One region of the Exiguobacterium sp. s160 genome, then DNA from elsewhere that is predicted to be linked to it. Evidence: a T-box and tRNA genes for the amino acid it is inferred to sense, from the RefSeq annotation. Region 1 holds a T-box; the other holds one or more tRNA genes.
The links. A T-box is a leader RNA that pairs with one kind of tRNA and senses whether it is charged. The one in region 1 lies ahead of ileS (isoleucine--tRNA ligase), so its partner is inferred to be a tRNA-Ile.
Positions count from the first base shown of each region.

Region 2: it has a tRNA-Ile gene. The T-box ahead of ileS (isoleucine--tRNA ligase) is inferred to sense a tRNA for this amino acid. The anticodon was not compared.

Region 1 is NZ_JACSKK010000001.1:32,103-35,386, reverse strand. Features, by position in the region: gene ileS (isoleucine--tRNA ligase) at 1-1,443, opposite strand, end outside; T-box leader at 1,496-1,715, opposite strand; gene KNO86_RS00195 (DivIVA domain-containing protein) at 1,719-2,267, opposite strand; gene KNO86_RS00190 (YlmH family RNA-binding protein) at 2,287-3,057, opposite strand; gene KNO86_RS00185 (YggT family protein) at 3,061-3,284, opposite strand, start outside.
Region 2 is NZ_JACSKK010000001.1:679,355-682,638, forward strand. Features, by position in the region: gene KNO86_RS03565 (superoxide dismutase) at 1-325, opposite strand, end outside; gene KNO86_RS03570 (alpha-amylase) at 410-1,882, opposite strand; tRNA gene KNO86_RS03575 (tRNA-Ile) at 1,996-2,069, opposite strand; tRNA gene KNO86_RS03580 (tRNA-Met) at 2,077-2,150, opposite strand; gene KNO86_RS03585 (Na/Pi cotransporter family protein) at 2,258-3,284, opposite strand, start outside.

The DNA.
Region 1 (3,284 bases):
TGCGACGTGGTCGATCGTCTCGTTCGTGATGATTTCCGTTCCATCCTCTGCATAGAAGATTGGGATTGGCACGCCCCATGCACGTTGACGACTGATGACCCAGTCTCCACGGTCACGGACCATGTTGTAAAGACGTGTCATTCCCCATTCCGGAACCCAGTTCACTTCTTCGATTTCACGGAGCATATCTTCACGGAAATCTTTGATGGAAGCGAACCATTGCGGTGTCGCACGGAAGATGACCGGTTTTTTCGTACGCCAGTCATGCGGGTACGAGTGTTTGATGAACTTCAAGTTGAGCAAGTAGCCGTTCTCTTCAAGTTTCATCCCGATTTGTTTGTTCGCATCTTCATAGAACAATCCTTCGAAACCAGGCGCTTCTGCCGTCATATAACCACGGTCATCCACTGGGCAAAGAACATCTAATCCGTAGGCCTGACCGACGCGATAATCGTCTTCCCCGTGCCCTGGTGCTGTATGGACGAGTCCAGTCGCATCCGCTGTGACGTGGTCGCCGAGCATGACGAGCGACGTGCGGTCATACAACGGATGTTGGGCCGTCATATATTCAAAGTCGCGACCGTTCCATGAACCACTCACAGTGTAATCAGTCCAGCCGAGCGCAGTCGTCACTTCTTCAACGAGCGTCTCTGCGACGATATAGCCTTTTCCTTCGTGTTCGATGCGCGTGTACGTCAATTCATCACTCACTGCGATTCCGAGGTTCGCCGGGATTGTCCAAGGCGTCGTCGTCCAGATGACGAAATGATCGTCAGACGTCAATGTGTCTTTTCCGTCTACGACGCGGAATGCCACGTAGATGGCTGGTGATTTTTTATCGTAATATTCGATTTCAGCTTCTGCGAGTGCAGACTCCGAAGACGGCGACCAGTAGACTGGTTTCTTCCCTTTGTAGATGTATCCTTTTTCAGCCATCGTCCCGAACAAGCGGATTTGTGCCGCCTCATATTCCGGAAGGAGCGTGATATATGGATTTTCAAAGTCTGCAAGAAGACCGAGACGTTTGAACTGCTCCCGTTGCGAGTTCACTTGTTCCATCGCATATTCTGCACACTTTTCACGGAATTCAGCGACCGTCATTTCTTTACGGTTGACGCCAGCTTTTTGAAGGGCGTTCTCGATTGGAAGACCGTGCGTATCCCAACCTGGAATCATTGGAGACTGGTATCCGTTCATCCCTTTGAAACGGACGATGATGTCTTTTAAGACTTTGTTCATCGCATGTCCCATGTGGATGTCTCCGTTCGCATATGGAGGACCATCATGTAAGATGTATTGTGGTTTCCCTGCATTTTTTTCTTGCACCTTGTTGTAAAGGTCCATGTCTTCCCATTCTGTTTGCATCGCTGGTTCGCGTTTTGGTAAATTCCCACGCATTGCGAATTCTGTGTTTGGCATTAATAGCGTGTCTTTGTAGTTCATCGAAACTCCTCCATCAACATTTTTTAGAAAACAAAAAAACCAACCCATCCCTGATAGGGACGAGTTGGTTGACTCGCGGTACCACCCTACTAGTCTCACGTTCGTGAGACCGCTCTCGGTAACCGATAACGAGGTCAGGCGGTCACGCTTACTCTTGTTCAGCGTGACGACTCATAGGGGATACCGATTCGAGTCTTTCTCTTAGGCTCTCACCGTCCCTAAGTCGCTTCGTAGGTATGACTCGATCGACGCGTCCTACTCAACGTGTTGATCATTTATCCATGTTGTTCTTCATTCTGTGTGACTTCGTGGTCATTATACGCAAGTTCTGATCTATCGTCAAGAACCGTCTGCACAGGCGGCTCCCCGACAATCGTCTCCCACTCGGTGCTGTTTAAGAGCTCCATTTGGGCGTCGACGAGGACACGGAAACGTGTGCGATACAACTCGACTTTTTTGAGCATTTGAACGACTTCACGTTCTGCAAGTTGCTCTTTACGTGCCGCTTCTTCTTCACGAGCGTACGCTTCACGTTCCGCTTGTTTCAAGATGAGACTCGCTTCTTTTTGCGCGTTGTTCTTCACTTCTTCCGCTGCTTCTTGTGCGACGATGATCGACTTGTTCAATGTATCTTCCATCGAGGAGAAGTAGTCAATGCGAGCTTGCATATCGTTGACAAGTTCTTCATACCGTCGATTCTCACGAATCAATAGTTCAAACTCTTTAATGATTTGATCTAAAAATTCATTGACCTCATCGATGTCGTACCCACGAAAACGGGAAGAGAATTCTTTATTATGAATATCAATCGGTGTCAACGCCATTCGACTTTCCTCCTAAAATTTAACGTATGGTTCCATACTGGATTTTAATCTTTTCACGTTTGGTCGAACCAAGGATCTCCATCATCTTAATACGACCGTATCCACGGACGGATAAAAGATCATCTGGTTCAAGGATGAAGCTCGGATCTTCAATGACTTTATGATTCACTTTACAGTCACCGTGTTTCACGAGCGCCTGAGCTTTCTGACGAGATATGTTGAGTACCTCGCTCACAACCGTATCAAATCGCAACGAAGAGACGATGCCGAACCCTTCGACCCACTCTGTTTTCGGAACGACGAGTATGTCATCCTTCGCAACAGAAGAAATGCGAACTCTTGCTTTTCCGACACGTTCCAAGTTCATTTCGATGAACCCGACCGCTTCGCGGGTCGTAGCAAACTGGACGATCTCCTCTTCAAGGACGACGTCACCAAATTTTTGACGCTTCAACCCTGCATTGAGTAAAGTTCCAGTCACTTGTCGATGTGTCAGGTCAACAAATTTTGTCGGATATTCGATACGACGAATCTCAATTTCAAAATCATCGGTATTCAGCTCATAATACTCTGGCGCCAAAATCAGCCGACGTCGTTCAGCTCCTTCAAACCCGCCATCGTCGTGAATGACGAGCTGTTTACCGACAAGCTGTTTGACGATTTGCTGTTCGCGAGGGTCTAAAAAGTCCGTCAACTTCAATACATAGCTGTTCTCGACTTGTTGTACCCAATCCAACACTTGTTCAACGAACGCCCGTTCACTTGGTCGGTAGTGATCATAAACGCTCATACATCACCCGAAAATGGCAGCGATACCGGCTTGTGCCATCCGAAGCACGAACAATGCGACGATTGGAGAGATATCGAGCATGCCACCGATTGGTGGGATAATCCGTCGGAACGGTGCTAAAAATGGTTCACATAAAAACGATAAAATTTGTCCGAACATGGATTCACGTGCGTTCGGGAACCATGATAATAAGATATAGCCGATCAGGACCCAACTATAAATACCAA
Region 2 (3,284 bases), 650 kb from region 1:
ACGACTCGTCGATTGCAGCAGCGAGATCGCCTGAAGGTGTCCCGTTCTCGTTTTTCTTCAAGAGTTTCCAGAAGAACGAGTGGTTCCAGTGGCCGCCACCATTGTTACGGACAGCAGTTTGAATGTCAGCAGGAAGCGAATCGATTTTTTGAAGCAAGTCTTCGAGTGAAGAGTACTCCACGTCTTTTCCTTCGAGTGCATTGTTTACGTTTGTGACGTATGTGTTGTGGTGTTTCGTGTGGTGGATTTCCATCGTGCGTGCGTCAATGTGTGGTTCGAGTGCATCATATGCGTAATCAAGTTGTGGTAATTCAAATTTAGCCATTACTAAAATCCCCCTTAAAAGTGTTTTGAACAACGTTCGTTATAAATGTAACAGATTTGTGACGGTCGACTCAATTGTAATGCTTCACTCTACATCTTCTTCTGGTAACGCCCAGACTGAAATAGATCCCGCCGCCACTTTAAATACCCCAAATCCTTCATCATCAATCTCAATTTTATCTTCACGTGTATTCGTCAAGTCGACCCATGTTTCGCCAGCTCGCTCTTCCCCGACAAACATTTTCTTTTCAGCTTCATCTGAAGTTGAGATGAGAACGGCACATCCTGAACGCTCGATCTCCTCCACACCTTTGCGTACCCAGCCGATAACGTTTGCATCATCAAAGTAATCATCCTGTTCCCCATAAGCCTTTTCCCGACGAGCATAAAGAAGCGTGTCAATGGCGAGCTTCATCCCATCAGTCGGGTGAGGTCCGTCGATGCCGTAGTAATCCCCGTAGAAGACACATGGATAGCCATCTTTACGAAGCAAGACGAGACCGTATGCGATTTGCTTGAACCAATCTTTTACCCACGACTCGAGTGCCTCTTCCGGTTGCGAATCGTGATTGTCTACAAACGTCACTGAATGGAGCGGGTGTGACTGAACGAGCGTATCATCAAAAATGGTACGCATATCGAATGCGGCCCCTTCTTCTGACGCCTGATGTAATTTATAGTGGAGCGGAACATCGAATAAATCGACGTGGTAATCGATGTTATCGAGGAATTCACGGCATGCTTCCAAATCAGACTTCCAAAACTCTCCGACGAAATAGAATTGATCGCCTTTCTCTTCCCGCATCGTTTGACTGAACTCTTTCACGAAATCATAGTTGATATGTTTGATTGCATCCAATCGGAAGCCGTCACATTTCGTTTCCTCAATGAACCATTTACCCCAGTTCAAGACTTCTTCCCGAACTTCAGGATGATGATAATCGATGTTTGCGAACATCAAATAGTCATAGACACCGAATTCGTCATCGACATTGTCGTTCCATCTTTTGTTTTCTCCAACAATAAAGAAGATACCAGAACGATCTGTCGCCGCATCATAGTCGGTACCGTTAAAATGTGTGAAGTCCCATTTAAATGTAGAATACTTCCCATCACGAGCTTCATAATCAAACTTAGTCCATCCTTCGATTTCAAAAGGTTCTTCTGAAAGAACTTTCGTACGATCATTCTGATCCACTTCGAGCACTTCGAACTTCTCGGTCGCGTCTGCTCCTGCTTTATGGTTCATGACGACATCCATATAAATTTGCATCCCGAGTTCTTGCTGACAATAGGTTGTCGCTTCAAGAAGCTCTTTTTTCGTTCCGTATTTCGTGGCAATCGATCCTTTTTGATCGAACTCACCTAAGTCATATAAGTCATAGATGCCATATCCTGTGTCTTCGCCGCTTTGCCCTTTTGTGACAGGTGGTAACCAAAGCGCCGTAATCCCAGCTTTATTTAAATCTTCCGCTCTCTCTTTTAACCGCTTCCAATGTTTTTGATCCGCTTCGACATGCCATTCAAAAAACTGCATCATGGTGTGATTTCGTTCCATTTTGTCCGCCTCATTTCATATTTTTCAAAAAACAAAATGCTAACGACTATTTACCCACGAATTTTAGATTGAAAACAAAAAAACAACTTTCACAAAATGAAAGTTGTTTAAAATGGACCCTGTAGGACTTGAACCTACGACCGGACGGTTATGAGCCGTCTGCTCTAACCAGCTGAGCTAAGGGTCCTTATAAGTAGCGGCGGAGGGAGTCGAACCCACGACCTCACGGGTATGAACCGTACGCTCTAGCCAGCTGAGCTACACCGCCATGTTGTTATACAGTAATAATATACTGAATTTGCTCCATACTGTCAAGGGAAATTCCTTTCCATTGAAAAGAAAAGCACTCCAACACGTAGTTGGAGTGCCTCATCTTTATACCGTCACTTCGTTTGCATCTTCGAGTGTGATTTCCGTGATGTTCATAGCATGGTCACCGATACGCTCAAGGTTTGAGAGCATGTCGACGAAGAACATACCTGCTTGTCCATCACAAGCACCCGTGTTCAAACGAACAACGTGATTTTTACGGAATTGACGCTCGAGCATGTCGAGTTTCGCTTCCATTTCGATGACTTTACGTGCTTCAACCATGTCACCGCTCGCTAACGTCTGAAGTGATTTCTCTAACGTTTCGCGTGTGAGGTCATACATTTCAGTCAATTCTTTTTGAGCATCTGCTGAAAGTGTCACTTTCGTAGCAGTCTTATAGTCAATCAACTCAATGATGTTTTCAACGTGGTCACCGATACGTTCGATGTCGTTGATTGCATGCATGAGCGTCTTGTGCTCTTGTGATTCTTGCTCAGTCAAATCAACCGCAGCCAATTTCACAAGGTAATCTGTAATTTTCGCATTCAACGAGTTTAACGCTTCTTCGATATGCGCAGACTTTTCAGAGTGCTTCTTATCTCCTGTTGTCAAATAGTTGCGCGCTTCGTCGAGACCAAGTTTTGCGAAATCTCCCATGCGGATGACTTCGTATTTCGCTTGTTCCACTGCAATCGAAGGAGATTGCTGAATGAAGATTGGGTCCAAGTGCTGTGCTTTCGTATCGACGATTGAATCCTCACCAGGAACCAATTTCGTCACGATCCAAGCAATCGTTCCAATGAACCAGAATTGGACGAATGTATTGACGACGTTAAACGTTCCGTGAGCGAATGCAATTTGCATCTTGTCTTCAATTGCCAAGAAGTCTGTAATCCAATAAATATAGTTTGTGAACGGAATCAACAAGATCATGAAGATTGTCGTTCCGATTAAGTTAAAGATAACGTGTGCTGCAGCTGCGCGACGTGCGGCAACCGATGCACCGATTGATGCTAAAATGGCAGTGATTGTCGTACCAATGTTGTCACCAAATAATACTGGAAGAGCGGCATCCAAGTCGATTGAACCA